Regions from separate parts of the Qipengyuania sp. R86523 genome, predicted to be linked through region 2. Evidence: predicted binding sites of a transcription regulator. Region 2 holds the regulator's gene; the other holds the start of a gene.

Region 1 (4,388 bases), 290 kb from region 2:
GAGGGCGGATGCCGACGAAAAGGCGGTGGTACATGGTTCGGGTCTACAGGACGGTAGGGGACAGTCCGCCGCCTTTGGCGGAAAATCCCGTGAAGGATGAGCTGAAAGCGATCAGGTGGAGGCGAGCCCGGGCATCTCGCGCGGGTCTTCATAGGCCGCTTCCATGAAGATTTTCGCGCGACGTTCGCTGCGATATTGCAAGCCTTTGGCGAATTGGCCGCCGGCATGCGTATAGTCCAGCTCGGCCGCGATCGCGTCGTAATCGCCGGCATCGATCGCGGCGTTCAGCCGCGGGCTCTCGCTCGGCGACACATTGCCGATACCGACATTGTAAACCAGGTCGAGAAGCGCATCGAATTCGTGCTGGTGCAACGGCAGGTCGCCGACCAGCTGGCGCACGCCTTCCTCGGCTTCGGCGAGATCGGCATCGAGAAACGCCAGCACCCGTTCCTCGCTGACCCGGTCACCGACGCGCAGCCTGTCTTCCGGTTCGACCAGATGGCCGACGCCCACCGTAGGGTAGCCCGCGACATCGCGGTAAACGGTGTAGCGCACGCCTTCCTCTTCGATCAGCGCCTGCTTGAACGTGTCGCTCGCCGTCAGCAGCGGTGCCGGCTTGCGCACGCCTTCGGCATATTGCGCGGTCATGTCCGCCGTATTGGACGGGGCGACGGGCGCAGGGCGGGGCGGGCCGGTAAAGGCTGCAAGGCCGAGCGCCCCCGCACCCAGCATCAGTGTTGCCCGCTTGCGGGTCGATAGATGCGGCCTGACATCGAAGGCCTGTGCGGCGGCCCGGCGCGCACGGCGCAATTCACGGCGGTGCTGGCGTTCGCGGCGCAACCGCTTGAGCAGGCTTCGCGGGCCTTCGCCGCGGCTGCCGCGCAATGTCGTATGCGACCAGTCGACCGCGTCGAGCGGCCTGTCCAGTTCGTCGAGAATCGCCTGCAGTGCATCGGCGTTCCGGTTGTTTCGCGCTGTGTTCTGCCCGGTGGGGCCTGATGATTGCTTCCTGTGCGCGGTGTCCATTTCCATTGGCAGGGCACCTTTCGTTGATATTCGAATGAAGACACCTGCAAGTCTGGTCCGGGGTACGCGATTTCGTGAACCCGGCGCGGTGTCGGTCTTTCCCAATCAACGGGTGGGGCGGCTCGATGGTCCTCGGCTCGTCCCGGCGGGGCAACGCCCGGTCGGTGGCGGGTGCCCGTCAGGCGGCGCGGCGCACGCGGTTGCGGCCGGTGTTCTTCGCTTCGTAGCACGCTGCATCGGCGCGCAGCAGCGCATCGTCCAGGCCCTCGCCGAAGCGCCAGCCGGTCAGGCCGATCGAGGCCGAAATACGGATATCGGGGTGCTCGGTGAACCCGCGGGCGATCTGCGCGATCGCGCTGCGGAGGCGTTCGGCAGCGTCGGCCGCCGCGCCATCGTCCAGCCCGCGCGTGATCACGAGGAATTCCTCGCCGCCCAGCCGGAACGCCTGGTGCCCGGCGGCTGCGGGCAGGGTGCCGCCCCATTCGCGAATGGCATCGGCCGTCGCGATCAGCACGTGGTCGCCAACGCCGTGACCGTAAGTGTCGTTGATCGCCTTGAACCGGTCGAGATCGATGGTCATCAGGTGGCGCGGCTGGGTGCTGCGTTCGATCCGCGTTTCCTCGAACAGCTTGCGGCGGTTGAACAGACCCGTAAGCGGATCGCGCCAGCTGAGGAATTCCGCATGCGCCAGCGCATCGGCCAAGTCTTCCGACAACTGGCGGTTCTCGACCAGCACTTTCGCCGCGCTCTGGATGTGCTCGCCGGTGGAAGCGCTGTAGATGCGTATCCCGATGACGATCAGCGCAAGCATGACCACCAGCGCAGGATGCTGCACCCCGGGATGCAGGACAATCATCCCCAGCACGGTGAGCCAGAAGCTCGCCAACATGGCGTCGCGTGCCACTGGCAGGGCGGCAAGGGTGACGGCGATGAGCGTCACAACGATTACCACTACGCCGCGAACCAGATTGACGGCCACGACCGAACTGTCGGGCGGCGGCGGCCACAGCATCAGCGCCAGCGTGATGCCGGTCAGGCACATGGCGAACAGGACGACCCGTCTGGCCGATTGCGCAGGCTTGCGTGCTCGCATCACGCGTTCGAGCTCGCCGACAGCCTTGTGCGTATAGACGAAGGACGCCGCGCGCAGCAGCAGGAGGACCGTCATGGCAGCCGCGTTGGGCAGCATGGCGACACCGGCGGCGAGCATGGCCAGCCCGATCATGCTCGCCAGAACTGAGCGACGTTCGCGCTCGAGCATGGCAATGACCGCCTCGCGCTCGATCTCGAAAGGATCGACCGCCAGCCGCGTGAGCCCCTGGCTCGCAGTGTCGTCAAAACGGCTATCGGTGAACAATGGTGCGACCCTTCGTGTCCCGCGCATCGCGGGCGCTGCGGCATAGCGCCAATTGGTTAACGAACTCCAACGCGAAAATCACCATGTAGTAGCCTGCCACGACCGTGCCCCTACCGGTAGCTCGATTGTGACAATGGTTTGACAATCGATCGGTGCCCGCTGCCCGCTGCAATTGATCGGCAGCGTTGTAAATCGCGCCGGCGAACCCACATTCGCGGCACCACTGCGGCCGCCCTTGCGTTCGGCCCGTACCCGCCCTTGACCCTAGCGAACAATTCGGGAACACGTTTCCTTCATGGCACTCACCAAAATTTCCGTCCGCGGCGCGCGTGAACACAATCTCAAGGGCGTCGACATCGACCTGCCGCGCGACAGCCTGATCGTGATCACCGGCCTCAGCGGTTCGGGCAAGTCGAGCCTCGCCTTCGACACGATCTATGCCGAAGGGCAGCGGCGCTATGTCGAGAGCCTCTCCGCCTATGCGCGCCAGTTCCTCGAGATGATGCAGAAGCCCGATGTCGAGCATATCGACGGCCTCTCACCCGCGATCTCGATCGAGCAGAAGACCACCAGCCGCAACCCGCGCTCGACCGTCGCGACAGTGACCGAGATCTACGACTACATGCGCCTGCTGTGGGCGCGCGTGGGCGTACCCTATTCGCCCGCCACGGGACTGCCGATCGAGGCGCAGACCGTCTCCAACATGGTCGACCGGGTAATGGAACTGCCCGAGGGCACGCGCATCTACCTGCTCGCCCCCGTGGTGCGCGGGCGCAAGGGCGAATACCGCAAGGAACTGGCCGAATGGCAGAAGGCGGGCTTCACCCGCGTCCGCATCGACGGCGAGCTTCATGCGATCGAGGACGCGCCCGCGCTCGACAAGAAGTTCAAGCACGACATCGAGGTGGTGGTCGACCGGCTCGCGGTGAAGGAGGGCATCGAGACCCGTCTCGCCGACAGTTTCGAAACCGCGCTCAAGCTGGCCGAGGGGCTCGCCTATGTCGATCTCGCCGATGGCGCAGTGCCGGGGCGCGAGGACGAGGAAGCCGCGGCCGGCGGCGCGATGAAGGGCGCGGGACTGCCCGCCAACCGCATCGTCTTCTCCGAGAAATTCTCCTGCCCGGTCAGCGGCTTCACGATCGAGGAAGTCGAACCGCGCCTGTTTTCCTTCAACGCGCCGCAGGGCGCCTGCCCGACCTGCGACGGCATCGGCGAGAAGCAGCTGTTCGACCCGCAGCTGGTCGTCCCCAACGAGGCGCTCAGCCTCAAGAAGGGCGCGGTGGTGCCCTGGGCGAAGAGCAACCCGCCGTCGCCCTATTACATGCAGGTGCTCGCCTCCCTCGCGAAGGAATACGAGTTCGACCTGACCACCCCGTGGCAGGAGTTCGACAAGGAAATCCGCGACATCATCCTCCACGGCACCAAGGGCCGCGCGATCCCGCTTACCTTCAAGGACGGGCGCAAGAGCTACACCGTCAAGAAGCCGTTCGAGGGCGTGATCGGCAATCTCAACCGCCGCATGCTCCAGACCGAGAGCGCGTGGATGCGCGAGGAGCTGGCCAAGTTCCAGACCGCGCAGCCTTGCGAGACCTGCAATGGCAAGCGGCTCAATCCCAAGGCGCTCAGCGTCAAGATCCCCGGCCCCGCGGGCCCGACCGACATCGCCACCCCCACGCAGATGAGCGTCGCGGATGCCAAGGCGTGGTTCCTCGGGCTCGACGGACATCTGACCGACCAGCAGGCGCAGATCGCCAAGGCCATCCTCAAGGAAATCAACGAGCGGCTGGGCTTCCTCGACAATGTCGGGCTCGACTATCTCAACCTCGACCGTACTTCAGGTACGCTGAGCGGCGGCGAGAGCCAGCGCATCCGCCTCGCCAGCCAGATCGGCAGCGGGCTGTCGGGCGTGCTCTACGTTCTCGACGAACCCAGCATCGGCCTCCACCAGCGCGACAATGACCGGCTGCTCGAAACGCTCAAGCGCCTGCGCGACCTCGGCAATACG
Region 2 (4,388 bases):
ATTCACATGGCGACACGGGGGACGCCTTCGATACCGATGGGAGAAGCGGGCGAAACCGCCCGCGAAACAGTGCCGCGCCCTTGGCGCATGCGCGGCGCAATGTCCAGTTTGGCAGCCCGGTTCGAGGCATTTCTCGCGGGCGCCGAATTCGATCGCGGTCCATGGCTGGCGGTCGCTTTCGGCTGCGGCATCGGGCTGTGGTTCCTCCTTGCCGGGCCGTGGCAATGGCTCGCCGTGATCGCCGGTTCGCTGGTCGTAGCCTTCGCAGCCATCACCGCATGGCGCGGCCGCGAGAACCGTAATTATGCGCTTGCTGCGCTGCTTTCGATTGCCCTCGCCATATCAGCGGGCACCGCGCTGGTCTGGGCGCGGTCGGCGACAGTGGGTGCCGAGCCGATCCCCTATCCGCGGTTCGAACGGATCGATGGACGGATCCTCGCGCGCGAGGAACAGCCGGCGGAAGGACGGGTAAGGCTGGTGCTGGCAGCACGCGACCCCGAGACAGCCCGGGCAGTCGCCTACCGCGTCAATCTGCCGCTGGAAGCCGACGGGCCGCAGCTGCGCGAAGGGGCACGGATCCGTCTGAGCGCGCGGTTGATGCCGCCATCGCCGCCGATCGTGCCGGGTGCTTACAATTTCGCGCGGCGGGCTTGGTTCGATGGCCTGTCGGCCACCGGATCGGTGGTCGGTGACGTCGAACTCGTCGAACCGCCCGCGGAGACGCTTGTGTCGATCGCCGTGATCCAGCGCCGCCTGTCGGCGCATGTGCGGCGCAATCTCGACGGGACGGCGGGCGCCATCGCGGCCACGCTGGCGAGCGGCGACCGCGGTGCGATCCCCGAGGCCGACGAAGAAGCCATGCGCGATGCCGGGCTGACCCATCTGCTTTCGATCAGCGGCCTGCATGTCAGCGCGATTATCGCCGCGACCTATCTGGTGGTGCTGAAACTGCTGGCAGCCTGGCCTTGGCTGGCGCTGCGCGTGCGGTTGCCGTTGGTGGCGGCGGGTGCAGCCGCGCTTGCGGGCATCGGCTACACGCTGCTTACCGGCGCGCAGGTGCCGACCGTTCGCAGCTGCATCGGCGCCTTGCTCGTGCTCGTCGCGCTGGCCCTGGGGCGCGAACCCCTGTCGCTGCGGATGGTCGCGATCGCCGCCGGCGTGGTGCTGGCGCTCTGGCCGGAATTGCTGGTCGGGCCGAGTTTCCAGATGAGCTTTGCCGCGGTCATCGCCATTGTCTCGCTCCACAATGCCGCTTGGGTCCGCAGCTTCCTAGCGCCGCGCGAGGAAAGCTGGCTATCGCGCCTGGCACGGCGTGCAGCGATGCTGTTCCTGACCGGGCTGGTCATCGAATTCACGCTGATTCCGATCGTGCTGTTCCATTTCCACCGTGCTGGGCTCTACGGCGCGGCGGCCAATCTGATCGCGATCCCGCTGGTAACCTTCGTATCGATGCCGCTGGTTGCGCTCGCGCTCTTCCTCGATCTGGTGGGGGCGGGGGCGCCGGCCTGGTGGCTGGTCGGCCAGTCACTCGACGTGCTGCTGGCGATCGCGCATTTCTTCGCCGAGCAACCCGGTTCGGTCAAACTGTCGCCCCGCATCGGCATGGGCACGATGGCGCTCTATATCGGCGGTGCACTGTGGCTGGCGTTGTGGCAGGGCAGGGCAAGACTGTGGGGCGCGGTGCCGATCGCGCTGTCCACGATCCTGATCGTGACAGCCCCGGTTCCCGACCTGCTGATCACCCGTGACGGGCGCGATCTGGGTATTGCCAGCCAGGCCGACCGCCTGCTCGTCCTCCGCGACAGTGCCGGGGGCTATGCGCAGCAGAACCTGCTCGAACTGGCCGGAACCGACCGCGAGCCCATGGCCATCGCGGCGTGGCCGCAGAGCCGGTGCAGCCCCGAGTTCTGCGTGCTCCCCGTCGAGAGAAGCGGGAAGACATGGAGCGTGCTCGTGGCCCGCAATCGCGACTTGATCGCCGAGCGTGCGCTGGCCGCAGCCTGCGGGAAGGCCGATATCGTCGTGGCCGACCGCTTCCTGCCGCGCAGCTGCCGGCCGCGTTGGCTCAAGGCCGATCGGCGCTATCTGCAACGCGAAGGCGGCGTCGCGGTTTATCTCGATCGCGAACGCATCGATACGGTCGCGCAGGACCAGGGTGCGCATGGCTGGTGGCCGGCCCCGCGCCGATAGGGCGCGGTGCGCGTACCATCAGTGATAGCGGCGCAATAGCCCGGCGAGCTTGCCCTGCACCTGAACGCGGTGCGCATCGTAGACCTGGGGGTCATAGGCGCCATTGGCCGGATCGAGGATCACGCGCCCCGCGTCCTTGCGCAGATATTTGAGCGTGGCTTCCTCGTTGTCGACCAGCGCCACCACGATTTCGCCATCGCGCGCGCTGTCGGTCCGTTTCACGAGAGCGAAGTCGCCATCGAAAATGCCGGCCTCGATCATCGAATTGCCCGAGACTTCGAGCGCGTAATGTTCGCCGGGACCGAGCAGGGCAGCGGGAACCGGCATGCTCGACTGGCCTTCGATCGCCTCGATCGGCGCGCCGGCGGCGATCCGTCCGTGCAGCGGCACGTCGATGATGTCGTTGGCGGGTTCGGGTGCCACGGTCTTGGTCGGCATTGCCGCCCCGACCAGGGCGTTCGCAGCACTGGGCTTGTCGCTCCCGGTAACTGCGTCTTCGGGAAGCTTGACCACTTCCAGTGCGCGTGCACGGTTGGGCAGCCGGCGGATGAAACCGCGTTCCTCGAGCGCCGAGATCAGGCGGTGAACGCCCGACTTGCTCTTGAGGTCGAGGGCTTCCTTCATTTCCTCGAAACTCGGGGAAATGCCGGTGTCTTCCAGGCGTTGCTGGATAAAGCGGATCAATTCGTGCTGCTTGGCGGTCAGCATGGTGCGAACTCCCGTATCGCCTGTTCACAAAGCTGTGAACGAATACGGAACAAGTAGGCAACCCGAATCGGCAAGTCAAGCAATTGCGCCGGTTTAGCGGTATGGAGGCGAGAACAGCTGTTCCTGCTTTGCCCCGGGCGCGACGGTTCAGCCGTGCAGCAGCGTCCTGGTCGCAGCAGCGACATCGGCCTGCCGCATCAGGCTCTCACCAACGAGGAAGCTGCGCACACCCGAATCTGCGAGACGGGCACAATCCGCATGCGAGCTGATCCCGCTCTCGCCCACCAGCAGGCTTTCCGCCGGCGCCCGCGGGGCAAGCTGCTCGGTCGTTGCGAGATCGGTGGTGAAGGTTTTCAGGTCGCGGTTGTTCACCCCGATGAGCCGCGAGGAAAGCCGCGCTGCGCGGTCCATTTCGGCGGCGTCGTGGACTTCGATTAGCACATCCATCGAATGGTCGAGCGCGGCCGCCTCGATCTCGGCCATGACGCTGTCATCGAGCGCCGCGACGATGATCAGGATGGCATCGGCACCGAGCGCGCGTGCTTCGGCGACCTGCCACGGGTCGACCATGAAATCCTTGCGCAGGACGGGCAGGTCGCAGGCCTCGCGGGCGGCGATGAGGTAATCCTCATGGCCTTGGAAATAGGGCGCATCGGTCAGCACGGAAAGGCATGCCGCGCCCCCTGCGGCATAGGCCCTGGCATGCGCCGCCGGCTCGAAATCGGCGCGGATCAGGCCCTTCGACGGCGAGGCTTTCTTGATCTCGGCAATAAGTCCGAAGCCGTCATCCTGCGCGCGGGCGAGTGCAGCCTGAAACCCGCGCGGCGGGGTCTGCGCACGGATCGCGGTTTCGAGATCGGACAGCGAGCGTTCCTGCTTGCGGGCAGCCACTTCTTCGCGCTTGGTGGCGCAGATTTCTTCCAGCTTGTTCATGTCAAACGCTCAGTGCGATCCAGTCGCGCAGGAGGGTCAGGGCAGCGCCGGAATCGAGCGCCTCGGCAGCGATCTGGGCGCCTTCGGTCCAATCGTCGGTCCGGCCGGCGACGATCAGCGTGGCGGATGCGTTGAACAGCACCGCATCGCGATAGGGGCCGGGGGTGCCTGCCAGCAGCGCCTCGAGCGCGCGGGCGTTGTGCGCCGGATCGCCGCCGCGGATGGCTTCGACCGGGGCGTGCGGCAGATTGGCCTGCACTGCCAGCACGCGGCGCATTTCGAAGCTGTTGCCCGTCACGTCGGCCAGTTCGTTGCCGCCCGCGAGGCTGAGTTCGTCGAGGCCCTCGTCGCCCGAGGCGATGAAGCTGCGCTCGGTTCCGAGCCGGGCCTTGGCCGCGGCATAGATCGGCACATAAGCGGGGCGGGCGATACCGATCAGCTGGCGCCGGACCCCGGCGGGATTGGAAAGCGGCCCCATCAGGTTGAAGATCGTGCGCACCCCGAGCTTCTGGCGGATGGGCTGGATCCGCCCCATTGCCGGGTGGTGGTTCTTGGCG

What was found. The regulator LexA, encoded in region 2, represses DNA repair genes until DNA is damaged. The targets are predictions, from matches to a motif close to GTTCCNCNCTTGTTCT.
Region 1: uvrA (excinuclease ABC subunit UvrA) is a predicted target of LexA. The motif match lies at 2,652-2,667, and genes of this name have one in related genera.

Annotation. Positions count from the first base shown of each region.
Region 1 covers NZ_CP138997.1:950,226-954,613, reverse strand. The annotation lists gene thpR (RNA 2',3'-cyclic phosphodiesterase) at 1-34, opposite strand, end outside; gene SJY12_RS04610 (lysozyme) at 112-1,032, opposite strand; gene SJY12_RS04605 (diguanylate cyclase domain-containing protein) at 1,205-2,383, opposite strand; gene uvrA (excinuclease ABC subunit UvrA) at 2,679-4,388, shown strand, end outside.
Region 2 covers NZ_CP138997.1:660,430-664,817, reverse strand. The annotation lists gene SJY12_RS03250 (ComEC/Rec2 family competence protein) at 100-2,190, shown strand; gene lexA (transcriptional repressor LexA) at 2,209-2,898, opposite strand; gene trpC (indole-3-glycerol phosphate synthase TrpC) at 3,046-3,831, opposite strand; gene trpD (anthranilate phosphoribosyltransferase) at 3,833-4,388, opposite strand, start outside.